Regions from separate parts of the Gottfriedia sp. NPDC058432 genome, predicted to be linked through region 2. Evidence: riboswitches for the same ligand, from Rfam matches in the RefSeq annotation. Region 2 holds a riboswitch; each other region holds the start of a gene.

Region 1 (3,198 bases), on a different contig from region 2:
TTAATACTTAGCTGCCAACAGATTAAAAAAAGCAGGATGACAACGATTGGTTGCCATCCTTTTATATTTTTAGATTTCATTAACGGTACTTCTCCGTTAATACATCCATAGTGATACCTTGTGGTTGGTAAAGTATTTTCATTTGAGTTATAACATTATGGCAACCTATTTCAATCATTCTTTCATTCATTTTTTGAACAACATTTAACAATTGATTCAAGTCACCTTCCATAGTTGTTTCTAAAGGCTGAACTTGATATTTTACACCTGATTCATCAATAATTTTAATCGCTTCATCAACTGCTGGAATAACATCCTCAATATTATTTGTTTTCGGTATAATTTGGACACTCATTAAAGTAGTTTGCATATTAACTCCTCCTTATTTCGCTGGTAAGAAATCATTCGTAAATGCTTCTTTTGGCTTAAAGTTTCCTTCTAATAATTTATTTTCAGCTAAGAAATCTGCATAGTTTTTCCAAACTGATAATTTTTGCTCACCCCAACGATTTGCATCATCTTTATATTTAGATGCTAACCATTCTTGGCTTTTTTCAACTAATTTTTTATCTAAATCCGGATTATCCTTTATTAAAATTGATGCAGCTTCTTTTGGGTTATCAATCGCAAAATTATATCCTTTTGACGCTGCAGCAACAAACGCTTTTACAATTTTAGGATTTTTACTAATCATTTTTTCATTCGTAGCTAAAACTGGAGTATAGTAATCTAGCTTTTTACTATAATCTGTTAAATAAATCATGTTTAATTTTTCTCCACGAAGCTCAGCTTCAATTCCTGTCCATCCTTGATAAATCCACGCAAAATCGATATCTCTTTTTACTGCAGTAAAGAAATCTGCATCGCCCATATTAACGATATTTAACTTATTAACATTCGCATTTTCTTCTGACATAAGTGATTTTAAAATAGCCTTTTCAACCGGTGAACCCCATCCACCATAAGTTTTTCCAACGAAATCTTTTGGAGATTTAATTTCTTTTTTCACTGGTGATGCAAACCCAGAAGTATTATGTTGAATAATTGCTGCAATTGAAACAATCGGTACATTTTGAACTCTTGCTTGTGTAATTGACTCTTGATAAGAAACCCCAAAATCTGCTTTACCAGATGCCACCAATTGGTCTGCTCCTGTTTCTCCCGGGTTGATTATATCTACATCAAGTCCTTGTTCCTTAAAGTAACCTTTATCCTTAGCAACAAATAACCCAGTATGATTTGTATTCGGGGTCCAGTCTAGTACGACAGTCACCTTTTTTAATTGCTTTGTCTTTTTAGTAGTGGTAGTTTTGTTTTGACCACATCCAGTTAACATTAAACAAATAGCCACTAAAAATACTACTAATTTTTTCATTATCTATATCTCCTTTTTGTTCTTTGTTTATACAAAAAGAAAACGCCCGGATATTAACCCGGACGTGAATGCGCTGTAAAAAACATATCTTAAAAGAGATACTGTTCCCTACGCTGGCATCACCCAGATCAGGTTCTAAGAGTCAACATCTTAAGGACGCTATCTCAGCCAGCAACACCGGCTCCTCCACATTTTTCTCATATATAAACTTTTCCTCATTAATATAACAGATAATGGTTGAATTTACGAATTATTTTTAACTTGCGTTTAATTGTTTTAATACTCAGTTAATAGGCGTAATAAAACTATGAAATTATAACATTTTTAAAAAGAGAATGATAAACAAAAATATCATTTCTTATAGTAAAATCTTATATGAATAAAGAATATACTACATCAACAATATTTAAGTAAAATGAGGGGATTTTTTGAATAAACCAATCGGAGTCATTGACTCAGGTGTTGGGGGCTTAACAGTTGCCAAACAAATTATAAGACAATTACCTAAAGAGGACATTTTATACTTAGGCGATACAGCAAGATGTCCATACGGATCACGACCATATACGGAAATTAGGGAATTCACTTGGGAAATGACTAATTTTCTACTGGAAAAAGATATAAAAATGTTAGTCATCGCCTGTAATACTGCAACTTCAGTCGTCTTAAATGAAATGCGGGAAAAACTTCATATCCCGGTCATTGGTGTTGTTCGCCCAGGTGCCAGAGCAGCAATAAAATTAACACAAAATGACCAAATCGGTGTCATCGGAACGAATGCTACTATTAATAGTAAAGCATATCATTCTGCATTAAAGCGGATTAACGACAAAGTTTTAATCGAAGGTTTGGCATGTCCAGAGTTTGCTGGGATTGTTGAAAATGGAGACTACAATAAACCTGAAATATTTGATATTGTTAAGCACACTCTTGCACCGCTTATTGATTCAAATATTGATACTCTAATACTAGGGTGTACTCATTACCCATTACTCGGTCCAATCATTCAAAAAGTGATGGGACCATCGATCCAACTTATTAGCTCTGGCGATGAAACAGCTTTAGAGGTAAGTGCAATACTAGATCAACAAAATATCTTATCTACCTCCGAAATCACTTCACATGAATTTTTTACAACTGGGGATCCAACCATTTTTAGTAAAATAGCGTCATCTTTATTCCAAGAACCGATGGAAAACGTAAAATATATAAAACTATAGACCATTCTAAATGAAAAAACCAACAAAGTAATCCTTTGTTGGTTTTTGTGTTTTTTAATTGCGTGCGCTCTTCAATGTTATATTATTCCTTTGTATTAATGGAAAAATAATCTTTTAGCATGGCATTGTTCTTTACAATATCATCCAATGTATATTGATCTAAAACTTGTAAAAATTGATCCAACGCTTTATTAAATATATGTTTTAAAGAGCAAACTGGTGTGATTACACAAGTATTGCCGTGCTCAAAACATTCTACAATATTAAAGTCTTCTTCAGTTTTACGAATTATTTCACCAATATTTATTTCTGTAGGCAATTTAGCTAAACGGATTCCACCGTTTCTACCACGTATCGTTTCGATATAGCCCATCTTTCCTAAATTATAAATTATTTTCATTAAATGGTTTTTAGAAATACCATAAGCTTCAGCGATGTCTTTAATATTAACTAATTTTTCACGTGGCTCAGAGCTTAGAAATATTAGTACACGAAGAGAGTAATCCGAATAAGTTGTTAAACGCATAACTTGTCCTCACTGTTTTATTTAAATTTAATCATAGCATAATTGTGAACATTTTTTAAACTTTTATGTATTTTTGC
Region 2 (3,198 bases):
CCATTTAGTTTTGGAAAAATGGTTGTAACTGATATTCCGGCAGAATAAGCATCCATGAATGTTGTTGTAACAGTCGCTAGGACAACGATACCAACTGCAAATAATCCTAGATTTGCACTCATTAAAACAGCAACCGGGTCTACTTCATTAAATGCCAGTGCTGCGCCTAGCCCAATAATATACATCCAAGAGCTTCCAAACATATAACCTATAAAACTACCAATTGCTCCATCCTTTGTTGTCTTTGCAAATCGAGTATAATCACTAATTAATGGAATCCACGATAGTGGCATTATGACCGATAATTCAACTGCTTCTCCAAAAGATAATCCAGTAGTGCTTGGTTGAGTTAAGATTTTATCACTTTTAAAAATAACAAAACACAGTACAATTGTTAGAACAAATAATAAACAAACGGCTAAACTATTAAGTTTTTTTGAAGCATTTTGTCCAAAGTACAACCAGATCGCGATTAATACTCCAATTACTAAACACCAAACCCATAAGTGATCGAATTTATAATCTTTTATTGTAACTAAATTGATAGAGCGAGCCCCTGTTAAAATCATAATTGCCGTCCAGCCTAGTAACTGTAAAACATTTAAAATCGAAAACAAATAGCTACCGTAACTACCAAATGAAATTTTTGTAGATTCCATTGCTGACAATCTTTGCTGAGAACCAATGACTCCACCTAAAATGAGCAATAGTGTACCAAGTAAATGCCCTACTAAAATGGCTGTTAAACCTTTCTTAAAACCTAGTGGTGCTACTAGGGCACCAGTCATAATTTCCGCTACAGAAACTGCCGCACCAAACCAAAGTGTTGTAAAGTTCCACTTCGTCATTTTTGCATTTTGCTTAGACATGTTGAACGCCTGCCTTTTCATACAATGAGTAGAAATGATGGACAGGACCTACTCCTTTTCCAATTGAAAAGGAATGTTTGATTGCTAATGTTATATAGTTTTTCGCCTCTCTAATTGCCTCATTTAATTCAAGTTCATTTGCTAAATTAGATGTAATCGCTGATGATAAAGTGCAACCTGTACCGTGGGTATTAATTGTATTAATCCTAACGCTGTTAAAGCTTGTAAACTCCTCACCATTAAAACAAATATCGGTCGCTTCACCTTCTAGATGACCACCCTTTACAAGGACGTTCTTTGCACCTAATGAGTGAATTTGAATAGCAGCTTCTTTCATCTCTTCAATCGTTGTAATTTTTCTTCCAGTAATCACTTCTGCTTCAGGAAGATTTGGCGTAATAACAGTTGCTAAAGGAATGAGTTCTTGAATTAAAGCTTCCTTTGCATCTGGACTTAATAAGTCAAATCCACTTTTTGAAACCATAACTGGATCAACTACGATTTGCTTTGGTTTATATTGCTTAAGTTTCTCAGCAATTACTTTAATCGTCTCTATTTGAGATACCATTCCAATTTTTACAGCATCTACTTCAATATCAGTAAAAATTGCATCTAACTGACTTGCAATAATCTCTGGTGTCATATCTTGTACAGCGAACACTCCTTGCGTATTTTGAGCTGTTACAGCTGTAATTACACTCATTCCAAAAACATGATGAGCTGAAAATGTCTTTAAATCCGCTTGAATACCTGCACCACCACTTGAATCAGAGCCGGCTATCGTTAATACTTTTTTCAATTTTCTTCCCCCTATTTCATGAATAGAACTCTTTGATCTTACAGATAGAAGATGAAACTTGATTTTAAATACAAAAAAGCACAAATCCCATAAGGACTTGTGCTCGAACAAATCAATGTTATGAATACAAAAAATGTATTCTACCGTTCACTTTCCTACGCTGGCATTATCCAGATCAGGTTAAAGGGTCAAAGACTACCTGTGTCTTAATCTCAGCCGACCATTTACGGCACCCCTAGTACTATTCAATTATTTACTTTAATTACTTTATCATCTTAATTAATCCTCTAAATTTATTCAAGTATTTAGACTGATTCCTTTAAATTTTGTCTTTAAAGAAAATCATATTGCTATTTTGAATAATTAACTGTATCACAATTTGAACTACAAGTTTTTGCGATCGAGCAAGAGCCACATTTACCTTTTTTCGTTTTCTTTATATATCGTAAAAGTGTCCACCCTGCATATCCAAAAATAAGAGCTCCTATTATAATATTGACAATCATAAGGAGATACCCCTTTCTCTAGTAGCCTAAGAGACTTCCAACTTGATAGATAATTAATGCTAATATATATGCAATAACTAATGCATATCCAACTGAGAAATATGTCCATTTAGCTGAACCTGTCTCTTTACGAATTGTCGCAACTGTTGCTAGACATGGTACATACAATAAGACAAAAACCATAAAGCTAAATGCGGAAAGTGCAGAAAACTGTGTTGACAGTATTCCTTGTAAAGAATGTGCATTTGGCACGTGATAGATAATATTCATAGCAGATACGACAACCTCTTTAGCTAAAAATCCTGTTAGTAAAGAAGCACCTGCTTGCCATGTACCGAATCCTAAAGGAGAAAGTATTGGTGTAAGTATACCCCCAATCATTGCTAAAAAGCTATCATCCATCGAAACACCGAAACCACTTGGGCCCATATAAGATAATAACCATATAGCTACAGAACCACCAAAAATAAACGTACCAGCTTTTCGAATAAAGCCTTTCCCTTTGTCCCATGTGCTTCTAAATAAAGCTTTACCTTGTGGCATACGGTATGGTGGAAGTTCTACGACAAATAATGAAAACTCACCCTTTAATATAGTAGATGAAAAAACCTTAGCTAAAATTAATGCAACTACGATTCCAAGTATATACAGTGAAAAAACAACTATTGCTTGATTTTTCGCAAAAAATGCTCCAACGAATAGTGCGTATACTGGTAATCGCGCCGAACAAGACATTAATGGTGTTAACAAAATCGTGAGTAGTCTCTCTCTAGGCTGTTCTATTGTTCTAGCGGCCATAACCCCAGGTACATTACAACCAAATCCTATAATCATTGGAATAAATGCCTTTCCGGTTAAACCAACCATCTCCATCGAACGATCCATTACTAAAGCTGCGCGAGACATATATCCAAAATCTTCAAGGAATGATATTAGTAAAAACAAAATAAAAATTTGTGGAACAAAGACTAAAACTCCACCAACACCGGCAACAATTCCATCAAGAATAACTGCTTTGATAAAA
Region 3 (3,198 bases), on a different contig from region 2:
CGTTTAATCTTATTTCCAAGTGTTTACACCTCCAAAACATAAAAATTAACGATTGATTTTAAATGCTTCGATCCAGTTACGATCGACTTTTCGTTTAAGGATTAAATCTCGAATTAATTTTCCAGTTGCTGGTGCAAGCAAAATACCATTTCGAAAATGGCCGGTCGCAAATAAGATTTGATCTTCTTCGGGATGAATTCCAATAAAGGGATTATAGTCGAGAGTTCGCGGTCGTAATCCTGCCCAAAATGAATCAATTTTCATGTCTTCAATTTCGGGAAGCATTTTTTTAGCGCTTTGTATTAATGACTCAATCCCCCTTAAGCTAGGGTTCTCATTCCATTCGTTATCGATCATCGTAGCTCCGATGACAAGGCGACCGTCATTCCTTGGAACAATATAATTTTGTTCATGGAAAAGAGTATGTTTTAATGCAACCTTTTCACTTCTGACCGCGATGCATTCACCTTTAACGGGAATAATTTCATGATGTAATCCAAGCTGCCCAAACAATGAATTACTCCAAACACCACTTGCAACTACAAGAGTTTTTGCTTCAAAATTGCCATTTGTAGTTTTAATTAAATAATGTGAATCATTTTTTTGAATCTGAAATACATGAGTATATTCAAATATAGATGCACCTAAAATTTGAGCACTCTTGCAAAACGCGTTACAGACAGAAACAGGTAATACATTCACGTCGTCTTCAATATAAGCTGCTCCAATTATGTTTGGATGGACACCAGGTATCTGTTTTTTTAACTCCTCATGGTTATACCAAAGTGCCGAAGTTTGAGTGAGTAGTGGAGTTAATTGTTTTTTTTCTAAATCGGTATAAGCTAGTTTGAAAATGCCACCTTTTTTTAGTTCAATATCGATTCCACATAACTCTTTTAATTCTTCTTGAAGTTGAAAATAAGTTAATTGACTGTTTCTAGCAAAAGTAAAAAATGACTCGGACTGATCCCACTCTGAATGGGCACCAAGCATTCCTGCAGCTGCCTTAGTTGTTTTCTGTCCAACTTGCTGTTCTTCAAGAACTGCGACATTAATGTTTTCTTTCGCTAGATAATAAGCAATGGAACAACCTATTATTCCACCACCAATTACTACAACATCAAATTTCTTGTTCATAAGCGAATTTACACCTTTCAAAATATTGCAGAGCAGCTTCTAGTGGATTTCGGGCAGAAAAAATGCCAGACATTACAGCTATACCATCAATATCGTTCTCTTTTAGAACTTGGATATGTTCAGGTAATATACCGCCGACTGCATAGATTGGTATAGTTAACGTTTTTTTCATTTCTGGAATTAGTTCAATCCCATTAGGTGTTAATCCATTTTTACACTCTGTTTCAAAACAATGACCGTACAGAATATAGTCAGCTTTATCATTTTCTGCCTGAATTGCTTCAGTAAGTGTGTGGACTGATTTTCCTACTCGTAAATTAGGAAAATATTCTTTTACATCAACAAGTGGAAGACCATGTCCTGGTAAGTGAATATTTGATAGGTTAGAGAAAATAGCTATATCTAAACGATCATTTAAAACGATTTTTTTCATATCTACTTTGTTCATTTTTAGTAGATTTAAGAGTGATATTAGCTCGATTGCCTTTTTCGATTTTTCGCGAATATGTACATAGTCGACTGCATCGATTATTTGAATTATTTTTGTAGCAAGTACTTCGACTGAGTGCTGATCATCTGTAATTGCAATAAGTTCCATTTCCCAGCCTCTTTCATTATCAAAATTTTTTCAACAAAAAAACCACTTTCCTAAAACAAAGAAAGTGGTTACATTGCACGCGAAAAAAGTATAAAATGCGCCACTTTCCTACGCAGGTACTAGCCTGTTCAGGTTTTGAGGGTTTAAAAGTAACTACTTTATTCTCAGCCCTTATCAAGGGATCCCCTAGTGATGAATATGTTTGAAAATTAATCTTAGCATAGCATATAAAAAATAATATTCAATACTAAATTTATTTTTACTAGTCCAATTTTATTACCAGAAATTGGGCTTGAAGTATAGTAAAATCAAGTATTTTCGGGAGTATAAAAAAACCAAAAAAATTTTTTATTTGGAATTTCTGTAAAAATTTAGGGAAATAAAAACATTTACATTTTAAATTTGTGGGTTTATATTTAGTTTTGAACAAGTTAATAGATTGACTAGGGGTGTCCAATTAGTTGGGCTGAGAGAGAAACGCGATTAAGTTTCTTAACCCTCAGGACCTGATCTGGTTCATACCAGCGTGGGGAAGTTAGAAATTTCTCATTAATGATTTCATAATTGTTAATGTAGTTTTGCTAACACCTAGCCGGGTCTTAAAAATAAGATTCCGGCTTTTTTCATGCTTTAAATGAATTGGATTTCGTCCTTTTTAAACTAATTAAAAAGGGGAATGAAATCAAATGAACAATTCTGTAAATGAAATGAATTTTTCCATCATGTCTAGTTTTTCAGGGAGTAAGAAGGTATATGTTGAAGGATCTAGATCTGACATTAAGGTGCCAATGCGTGAGATTCAATTAAGCCCAACAACTGGCACTTTTGGAGAAGAAGAAAATGCTCCAGTTAGAGTATACGACACTAGCGGACCTTACACAGATTCAGCTAGCTCAGTTGATATTCGAAATGGACTTAAGGCGATTAGACAAAATTGGGTAATTGAACGAAATGATGTTGAAGAGTATGAAGGGCGCGAAATAAAGCCTGAAGATAATGGATATAGAAAAGAGTCAGATCAACATAATGTTGAAGTATTTAAAGGGTTAAAAAGAAAACCGTTACGAGCAAAGGAGAATGGAAATATTACTCAAATGCATTATGCTCGAAAAGGAATTATTACACCTGAAATGGAATTTATTGCGATTCGAGAAAATGTTTCGGCTGAATTTGTTCGTGATGAAGTTGCTAAGGGAAGAGCTGTCATTCCATCGAATATTAATCACCCTGAAAGTGAGCCAATGATCATCGGTCGTAATTTTCATGTGAAAATTAATGCCAATATAGGTAATTCAGCGGTTACGTCTTCAATCGAAGAAGAAGTAGAAAAAATGACATGGGCTACTCGCTGGGGTGCGGATACGATGATGGATCTTTCTACTGGTAAGAATATTCATACAACACGTGAATGGATTATCCGAAACTCTCCAGTACCAGTAGGGACAGTTCCGATTTATCAAGCG

What was found. Region 2 has a riboswitch for thiamine pyrophosphate ahead of thiD (bifunctional hydroxymethylpyrimidine kinase/phosphomethylpyrimidine kinase). Riboswitches for the same ligand answer to the same signal wherever they lie in the genome.
Region 1: another riboswitch for thiamine pyrophosphate. It lies ahead of ACFWM3_RS01690 (ABC transporter substrate-binding protein); the one in region 2 lies ahead of thiD (bifunctional hydroxymethylpyrimidine kinase/phosphomethylpyrimidine kinase).
Region 3: another riboswitch for thiamine pyrophosphate. It lies ahead of ACFWM3_RS12865 (thiamine phosphate synthase); the one in region 2 lies ahead of thiD (bifunctional hydroxymethylpyrimidine kinase/phosphomethylpyrimidine kinase).

Annotation. Positions count from the first base shown of each region.
Region 1 covers NZ_JBHXLC010000001.1:326,040-329,237, reverse strand. The annotation lists gene ACFWM3_RS01700 (ABC transporter permease) at 1-80, opposite strand, end outside; gene ACFWM3_RS01695 (thiamine-binding protein) at 80-370, opposite strand; gene ACFWM3_RS01690 (ABC transporter substrate-binding protein) at 383-1,375, opposite strand; TPP riboswitch at 1,464-1,573, opposite strand; gene racE (glutamate racemase) at 1,804-2,595, shown strand; gene ACFWM3_RS01680 (RrF2 family transcriptional regulator) at 2,678-3,121, opposite strand.
Region 2 covers NZ_JBHXLC010000002.1:114,369-117,566, reverse strand. The annotation lists gene cytX (putative hydroxymethylpyrimidine transporter CytX) at 1-869, opposite strand, end outside; gene thiD (bifunctional hydroxymethylpyrimidine kinase/phosphomethylpyrimidine kinase) at 862-1,668, opposite strand; TPP riboswitch at 1,804-1,915, opposite strand; gene ACFWM3_RS02790 (FeoB-associated Cys-rich membrane protein) at 2,019-2,174, opposite strand; gene feoB (ferrous iron transport protein B) at 2,193-3,198, opposite strand, start outside.
Region 3 covers NZ_JBHXLC010000011.1:23,318-26,515, reverse strand. The annotation lists gene thiS (sulfur carrier protein ThiS) at 1-19, opposite strand, end outside; gene thiO (glycine oxidase ThiO) at 46-1,137, opposite strand; gene ACFWM3_RS12865 (thiamine phosphate synthase) at 1,121-1,735, opposite strand; TPP riboswitch at 1,824-1,933, opposite strand; TPP riboswitch at 2,171-2,285, shown strand; gene thiC (phosphomethylpyrimidine synthase ThiC) at 2,422-3,198, shown strand, end outside.